DNA from 2 places in the Frigoribacterium salinisoli genome. Region 1 is predicted to be linked to the other one. Evidence: predicted binding sites of a transcription regulator. Region 1 holds the regulator's gene; the other holds the start of a gene.
The links. Region 1 encodes LexA, which represses DNA repair genes until DNA is damaged. Its sites were predicted from a motif close to TCGAACANNTGTTCGA; they were not measured.
Positions count from the first base shown of each region.

Region 2: a site for LexA is predicted at 2,493-2,508, ahead of ACYVHQ_RS04610 (DNA polymerase III subunit alpha). Genes of this name have one in related genera too.

Region 1 covers NZ_BAAGVB010000001.1:369,136-373,548, forward strand. Annotated here, with positions in the region: gene ACYVHQ_RS01785 (class I SAM-dependent methyltransferase) at 1-565, opposite strand, end outside; gene hflX (GTPase HflX) at 610-2,166, shown strand; gene lexA (transcriptional repressor LexA) at 2,243-2,929, opposite strand; gene ACYVHQ_RS01800 (LysM peptidoglycan-binding domain-containing protein) at 3,173-3,592, shown strand; gene ACYVHQ_RS01805 (histidinol-phosphate transaminase) at 3,633-4,413, shown strand, end outside.
Region 2 covers NZ_BAAGVB010000001.1:988,695-993,107, reverse strand. Annotated here, with positions in the region: gene ACYVHQ_RS04610 (DNA polymerase III subunit alpha) at 1-2,457, opposite strand, end outside; gene ACYVHQ_RS04605 (aromatic acid exporter family protein) at 2,603-3,847, shown strand; gene ACYVHQ_RS04600 (aldo/keto reductase) at 4,014-4,413, shown strand, end outside.

The sequences.
Region 1 (4,413 bases):
AGCTGCGCGAGGCCTCGAGGGCGTCGCCGAGCTCCTCGCCGATCCAGCGCTGCAGCGAGTCGGCACCGAGGTGCTTCTGCACGACGAGCCAGCCGTCCGCGCCGGTCTCGAGCCGGGGCAGCCAGTGCGAGACGATCGCGTGGAGCTCGGGCTTGCCCACGCGGATCGGCGGGTTCGACCAGAGGGTCGCGAAGCGCAGGTCGTCGGGAACATCCTCGGGCCTGGCGGCGTTGACGTTCTCGAGGCCGAGGCTCCGGGCGTTCTCGCGCACGAGGTCGAGCACCCGCTCGTTCACGTCGACGGCCCACACGGTCGCGTCGGGCGACGACAGGGCGAGGGTCAGTGCGATCGGACCCCAGCCGCAGCCGACGTCGAGCAGGTGGCCGGAGGCGGGGGGAGCGGGGACGCGCGACAGCAGCACGCTCGTGCCCGGGTCGACCCGGTCGGGGCTGAACACTCCCGCGGCGGTCGTCACGGGCACCGTGCGTCCCGCGAGCGTCACCGTGATGCTGCGACGGCGGAGCGGGCTCTCCGGCTCCGGAGAGAAATAGTGCTCACTGGTCACGACCTCGAACCTACCGGAACGCCGAAAGGACTACGATCACCACGATGACCGACACCCCCACGACCCCGTTCGACGACGAGCGGCACCCCGGCACCGACGACGTGGTCGAGCGCGTCCTCGAGCGGGCGGCGTCGCGGGCCTCCGGCTACACCCTCTTCTCGCCCGCCCAGGCCATCCAGACCCGGTCCCTCGACCGTTCGGGCGAGGGATCCTCCGACGGCGACCAGTTCGACCGCGAGGACCGCGCGGCCCTCCGCCGGGTCGCCGGGCTCTCGACCGAGCTCGAGGACGTCACCGAGGTCGAGTACCGACAGCTCCGCCTCGAGAACGTCGTCCTCATCGGCGTCTACTCCCAGGGCTCGCTCGCCGACGCCGAGAACAGCCTGCGCGAGCTCGCCGCCCTCGCCGAGACTGCGGGCGCCGCGGTCCTCGACGGCCTCCTGCAGCGGCGGCCCAACCCCGATCCCAGCACCTACCTCGGCAAGGGCAAGGCGGAGGAGCTCCGCGGCACGGTCGCAGCGCTCGGCGCCGACACCGTGATCGCCGACACCGAGCTGGCGCCCTCCCAGCGGCGTGCCCTGGAGGACGTGGTGAAGGTCAAGGTCATCGACCGCACGGCCGTGATCCTCGACATCTTCAGCCAGCACGCCAAGAGCCGCGAGGGCAAGGCCCAGGTCGAGCTGGCGCAGCTCGAGTACCTCCTCCCGCGCCTGCGCGGCTGGGGCGAGTCGATGTCGCGCCAGGCCGGTGGGCAGGTCGGCGGCGCGGGGGCCGGCATGGGCAGCCGCGGCCCGGGTGAGACCAAGATCGAGCTCGACCGTCGTCGCATCCACACCCGCATGGCCAGGCTCCGTCGCCAGATCAAGGAGATGAAGCCGGCGCGCGACGCCAAGCGCGCGAACCGCGACCGCAACGCCGTGCCCTCGGTGGCGATCGCGGGCTACACCAACGCGGGCAAGTCGAGCCTGCTCAACCGGCTCACGCAGGCGGGGGTGCTCGTCGAGAACGCGCTCTTCGCGACCCTCGACGCGACGGTGCGCAAGAGCTCGACGCCCGACGGGCGCCCGTTCACCTACTCCGACACCGTCGGCTTCGTGCGCAACCTGCCGCACCAGCTCGTGGAGGCGTTCCGGTCGACGCTCGAAGAGGTGCAGGGCAGCGACGTCATCGTCCACGTGGTCGACGGCTCGCACCCCGACCCGGCCGCCCAGCTGGCGACCGTGCGCGACGTCATCGGCGAGGTCGACGGGCGCGACATCCCCGAGATCGTGGTCTTCAACAAGAGCGACCTCGTCGACGACGACCAGCGCGTGGTGCTGCACGGGCTCGTGCCGACGGCGGTCTTCGTCTCGGCGCGCACCGGCGAGGGCATCGACGAGCTGCGCTCCCGCATCGCGGCGCTGCTCCCCGAGCCCGAGGTCGAGCTCGACCTGCTGGTCCCGTTCGACCGTGGCGACGTGGTGTCGCACCTGCACGAGTCGGGGCGCGTCCTCACGACGGACTACGTCGAGTCGGGCACGCACGTGCGGGTCCGCGTGTACCCGAGCGACGTCTCGTCGTTGCAGGAGTTCGCGACCGAGGCGGTCGCCGGCCGGGCCTGACCCCCGGCACGACGACGGAGCGCCCGTCCCCTGGTGGGGGACGGGCGCTCCGTCGTGCAGGGCAGGAGGCGCGGGCTCAGACGCTGCGCAGGACCGCCACGACCTTGCCCACGATCTGGGCGTGGTCGCCGAGGATGGGCTCGAACGCGCTGTTGCGGGGCAGCAGCCACGTGTGGCCGTCACGCTGCCGGAAGACCTTGACCGTCGCCTCGTCGTCGAGCATGGCGGCGACGATGTCGCCGTTCTCGGCGCTCTGCTGCTGGCGCACGACGACCCAGTCGCCGTCGCAGATGGCGGCGTCGACCATGGAGTCCCCGACGACGCGGAGCATGAAGAGGTCTCCCTTGCCGACGAGCTGGCGCGGCAGCGGCATGACGTCCTCGACCTGCTGTTCGGCCGTGATGGGCACGCCGGCGGCGATGCGGCCGACCATCGGCACGTGGGCCGTGTCGCCGTCGTCGCTCGTGGCGAGGATCGAGGCCACGGGGGCCACGGGGGAGTCCTCGTGGGCGAGGACCTCCATCGCTCGGGGCCGGTTGGGGTCGCGGCGGAGGCGACCGGCGAGCTCGAGCTGGTTGAGCTGGTGCGTGACGCTCGAGAGGGAGCGCAGGCCGACGGCGTCGCCGATCTCGCGCATGCTCGGCGGGTAGCCCCGGCCGGCGATGCTCTCCTGGATGGCCTCGAGGATCGACTCCTGCTTCGGCGTCAGCGGCTTGCGGGCGCTGCCCGCCGGGGCCTCGGTCGTGCGCTGCGCGTCGCTCATGGCTCTCCTGCCGTCGATGTCGGTGGTCGATGGTGCACTGGTGCCACCGATCGAAACCGTATCCGATGCACCACTGGTCCCGGGACACCTGTTCGAGTGTGTCGCGAGATCCGCGGGTAGCGGGACCAGATCGGGGTTGCCAGCACGGGTGTTCGAAGGTATGTTCGGAACACGTCTTCGCGTTCGGCACCCCCGGCCGAGTGCCGAACGCGGAGCACGGACCGCCCCTGAGAGAGGAACACCATGAGCGCCATCGCAGCAGCCCCCGTCGGCACCCGCCGTGCCGTCTCCGTCGTCTCCACCTCCGCCGCGTCCCCCGTCGACGGGTCGACCGGGGCGCGCACGGTGGTCGCGAGCCACCTGCGCCTCACGCGCCGTGGGCGCGGCGTCCTCGCCGCCCTCGCCGCGGTGCCGCTCCTGGCCGGCGTCGCGCTCGGCGTCCTCGACGGCGGCGGTGCCGTCGCCTCCGACACGCCCGCGTCGACCGAGTTCGCGACCGTCACGGTCCAGGGCGGCGACACGCTCTGGCAGCTGGCCGCCGACCTGGCCCCGAACGCGGACCCTCGTGAGGTCATCGCCGACATCGTCTCGCTCAACGCCCTGAGCAGCCCTGCGGTCCACCCTGGGCAGCAGCTCGCCGTTCCGACGCAGTACGCGGGCTGAGGCCGTCGTCAGCGCGCCGGGTCGGTCCTAGGCTGGGTCGGTGCCCTTCAGCCTCGACGACCTGCCCCTCCGCGACGACCTGCGCGGCCTGACCCCCTACGGCGCGCCCCAGCCGCGCGTGCCCGTCGCGCTGAACGTCAACGAGAACACGCACCCCATCCCCGAGGGGGTCGCCCGTGACATCGTCGAGTCCATGGCGGCGGCCGTGCTGCAGGTCAACCGCTACCCCGACCGGGAGTTCACGGTCCTGCGCGAGTCCCTGGCGCGGTACCTCGGCCACGGCTTGACCAGTGCGAACATCTGGGCGGCGAACGGGTCCAACGAGGTCATCCAGCAGCTGCTCCAGGCCTTCGGGGGACCAGGCCGGACCGTGCTCGGCTTCCCGCCCACCTACTCGATGCACTCGATCATCGCGTCGGGCACGGGCACGACCTGGGTCGAGGGCGTCCGCGACGCCGACTACGAGATCTCGCCGACCACCGCCGTGGCCGAGATCGAGCGCACGCGCCCGGACCTGGTCTTCCTCTGCGGGCCGAACAACCCGACGGGCACGCCGCTCGACCTCGACACCGTCCGCGCCGCCTACGACGCCACGGACGGCATCGTGTTCGTGGACGAGGCCTACGCCGAGTTCATGCCCACCGGGCAGCCCACCGCGCTCACCCTCCTCGAGGGACGCGAGCGCCTGGTCGTCAGTCGCACCATGAGCAAGGCCTTCGCCTTCGCCGGGGCGCGCGTCGGCTACCTCGCCGCCCACCCGGCCGTCGCCGACGCGCTGCGCCTCGTCCGGCTGCCCTACCACCTGTCCTCCCTCACCCAGG
Region 2 (4,413 bases), 620 kb from region 1:
CTGGTACGTCGGCAGGGCGAACGCGGCACCGTGCGCCTTGCAGAAGCCGAACGAGCCGAACCCCTTGAGGACCTTCCAGATCGCGTCGATCTCGGCGTCGGTGAAGAGCCTCCTGCCGTGCTCGACGCGCCCCCGGGACCGGCGCCGGAACTCCTGCTCGATGGCGTCGGCGTCGCGCGTGAGCGTGCGCCGCAGCTCGTCGGCCTCGGCGAGGGTCACGCCCATCGTCTCGTGCAGGATCCGCAGCACGTGCTCGTGGTAGATCACGACGCCGTAGGTGTCCGCCAGGAACGGCGCGAACCGGGGGTGCAGGTAGTCGGGCTGCTGGAACCCGTGCTTCGTGTCGAGGAACGGCGCGACCATGTTGCCCTTCATGGGGCCGGGCCTGAAGAGCGAGATGTCGGCGATCAGGTCTTCGTAGCGGTCGGGCTGCATCTTGCCGATGAGCTCGCGCTGCCCTGGGCTCTCGATCTGGAACATGCCGAGCGTGTGCGTCGTGCGGATCGCCTCGAACGTCGGCTCGTCGTCGTGCGGCACCTCGTCGAGCTCGACGCGGCCCTCGCGGTCGACGTAGGGGGCGTCGACCGGCAGCCCTCCGGCGACGGCGGCCCGGCCCCCGTTGACCCGGGCGATCTCGTCGAGCGCGAACGACATGGTGCTCTGCATGCGCACGCCCAGCAGGTCGAGCTTGAGCAGGCCGGCGTCGTTCATGTCGTGCTTGTCGAACTGGCTCATCGGCAGGCCCATGCCGCTCGGTTGCACGGGCGTCGTGCTGAGCAGGTCGGCGTCGCCCAGGATCACCCCGCACGGGTGCATCGAGATGTGCCGGGGCAGCCGGTCGAGGCGCTCGGTGAGGTCGACGAGCAGGTCGAGCTGCGACGAGGTGCGCACGAGCTCGGCGATGCCGCGCAGCTCGGGCTTCTCGGCCAGCGCGGTGCGCAGGTCGCGGGCGTTCGAGCGCCACACGTTCTTCGCCACGAGGTCGACCTGTTCGTCGGAGAGCCCCAGGGCGAGGCCGGCGTCGCGCACGGCTCCGCGCGCCCGGTAGGTGGACTGCATCGACATGAGGGTGACCCGGTTGCTGCCGTAGCGGTCGAAGACCGCGCGGTAGACCTCGTGGCGGCGGGCGGACTCCACGTCGATGTCGATGTCGGGCAGCGTCTCGCGCTTGTTGCCCAGGAACCGTTCGAAGAGCAGGTCGTGCTCGAGCGGGTCGACGTTCGAGATGCGCAGCAGGTAGGTGACGAGACTGCCGGCGCCGGAGCCGCGGGCGGCGTTGCGCACGCGCATCTCGCGCATCATCTGCGAGACGTCGGCCACGGTGAGGAAGTAGCTGGCGAACCCGAAGCCCGTGATGATGCCGAGCTCGTAGCGCATGCGCTCCTCGACGCGAGCGCGCAGGCCCGCGTCGGCGTGACCGAACCGGGCCGTGACGCCCGCCTCGGCGCGGCGGTGCAGCACCCGGTCGGGGTCGCCGTCGACGCCGATGGCGCTGAGCTCGGGCACCTTGGGGCGACCCCAGCCGAGGTCGGCCTCGGGGTCGAGCCGGCAGCGGTCGGTGAGCTCGGCGGTGGCCGCGAGGAGGTCCTCGCTCGCGCTGCGCGGGCAGGAGGACGCGTCGCCCACGAGGCGTGCCAGCTGACGCATGTCGTCGCCCCGCTTGAACCACGCCTGGGCGTTGGGCTGCGGCCGGAACGCGCCCAGCGGCGACAGGCGCCCCGCCGCGTCGAGCACGTCGCCGGTGAGGGCGTCGTCGGCCTGGAGGTAGCGCACGGCGTTCGTGAGCACCGCGGGCACCCGGGCGTGCTCGGCGAGCTCGAGCAGCCGCGCCGCGTGCCGCACGCTGCGGCTCTCGCCCGGCTCGGTGAGGTGGCAGACGATCTCGACCACGACGCCGCCCGGCAGCATCGCCCGCCAGTCGGCGAGGGACGCCGCCGCGTCGCCGAGCCGCCCGGCCTGCACCAGTCGTCCGACGTCGCTGTCGGGGCCGAGCAGGACCGTGGCCGTGGGCCCGTCGTCGCCGAGCAGGAACGCCCGGAGGCGCGACCGGCCGACCGTCGCCACCGAGTTCGCGCTGCCGCTGAGGCGCCGGGTCGCGCGACCGTGCGCGGCGCTGATCAGGCGGCACAGCGAGGCCCAGCCGGCGCCGGCGACGTGGCCGTGCGCGAGCACCACGACGCGGTCGACGGCACCGGGGGAGCTGCCCTCGGCCCCGTCGGACTCGTGCCCCGGCCTGTCGTCGCGGACCCCGAGCTCGACGCCGACGACGGGGTCGATGCCCGCACGGCGGCAGGCGCCGATGTGGCGGATCGCGCCGTACAGCCCGTCGCGGTCGGTGACCGCCGCCGCGTCGGCGCCGTCGGCGACCGCCGCACCGACCAGCTCGGACGGCTGGGCGGTGCCGTGGTGGGCGCTGAAGGCGGACGCCACGTGGAGGTGCGTGAAGGGAGTGCTCATGGTCTCTGCTCCGTGCGAGCCCCCGGCCGGGCGGATCGAACGTGTGTTCGACGAGTGTACGTCGAGCGCGGCCGTTCTCGACCGCCGGTGCGCCGACGTCCCCCGGGAGGCCGTGCGTCCAGCGCGGTTCTGCCACGATGCGAGGATGTCCACGCCACGTTCGGTCGGGCGGGTCGCCCGGGCCCTGCTCGCGCAGCCCCGCCTCCTGCTCGCCCTGAAGACCGCCCTCGCGGCGGCCCTGGCGTGGTGGATCGCCCCCCGCGTGCCCGGCGTGGCCGCCGAGTACCCCTACTACGCGCCGCTCGGCGCGATCATCGCGATGTACCCGACCGTGAAGAGCTCGGTGCGGCTCGGGGTGCAGTCGCTCGTCGGCGTGTTCCTCGGCATCGTGCTGGCCACGGTCCTCACCCTGCTGCCCACCGGCAACACCGGGCTCTTCACCGTCGCGCTCCTCGCCGGCGTCGGCGTGCTCGTCGGGGGAGTGCAGCGCCTCGGCGCCGGGCGCGACTGGGTGCTGACCGCGGGGTTGTTCGTGCTGCTGCTCGGCGGCTCGGACAGCGAGGAGTACTCGCTCGGCTACATCGTGCAGGTCGGCATCGGCGTGGTCGTCGGCGTGGTCGTCAACCTCCTCGTGGTGCCGCCCCTGTACACCGGGCAGGCCGACGAGCGCCTGCGCCGGACGCGAGCGGCGCTCGCCGACCGCTTCGACGACGTCGCCGGGGTCTTCGCCGCCCCGTGGCCGCTCGAGGACCACGACTGGGAGCAGCGCCTCGAGGGCGTGCCCGCCACCATGCGCGACGTGCGGGCGCAGGTGCAGCAGGCGGAGGACTCCCGCAGCTACAACCCCCGGCGCCTGATCGGCCGCCGCGACGACGGCGCGGAGCGGAACGACCTCGCCTCGCTCGAGCGCGTCTCGTTCCACCTGCAGGACCTCGCCGAGGTGTCCGGGATCCTCGGTCGTCGCATCGGTCGCCAGATCGGCCTGCCCGACGCGCTCGCCGGGACCGTGGCCCGCGCCGTGACCGAGGTCGGCGTCGTGGTGCGCGAGGGGCTCGGCGGCGACGACGGCGGCAAGGCGGCGTTCACCGAGGCGCGCCGGGCCGTGGCCGACCTGTGGGACGCGATCGACGCCTCCGGTGCCGCCTCGGCGACCGACGTCAGCGGTGGCGCCTCGATCGCGGTGTCGCTCGGGCGGGTCATCGCGGCCCTGGACCCCGACGACACCACGGCCCCGCGGCCCGACCACGACGTCGACGAGTCCGACGGCCAGGTCGGCGGCACCGACAGCACGGGCGACAAGGACGACGACGACGCCCCGCGCGACACGGCCCCCACCCGTGACGACGAGGCCCGGGCCGACGACGCGCAGGAGGCCCGCGACGCTCGCTGAGGACGCCGACGTGCGCCGCGCAGTACGCTCGACCCCGGCACCGGAGCCGGCCCCGCGCAGCGCGGGAATGCGACGCCCGTCGAGGCGTTGGCTCCCCTGGGGGCCGTTCCCCTGCGGCACGTGCCGCACCGGCTCCGACCAGGTCCCCCCTCGGAAAGGACATCCCATGACCACCGACACCGCACGCCCCGCGGCCGCCTCCGGCCAGTTCCGCCTGGGCGGCGACCTGCCCGTCACCCGCCTCGGCTACGGCACCATGCAGCTCACCGGCGAGGGCGTCTGGGGCCCGCCGCGCGACCACGACGAGGCCGTCCGCGTGATCCGTCGCGCGGTCGAGCTGGGCGTCACGTTCTTCGACACCGCCGACTCGTACGGCCCCGTCGTCGCCGAGCCCCTCCTCAAGGAGGCCCTGCACCCCTACGCCGACGACGTCGTCATCGCGACCAAGGGCGGGCTCACGCGTCCCGGCCCCGGCGACTGGCAGCCCGTGGGCCGTCCCGAGTACCTCCGCCAGCAGGCCGAGCTGAGCCTGCGCCTGCTCGGCGTCGAGCGCATCGACCTCTACC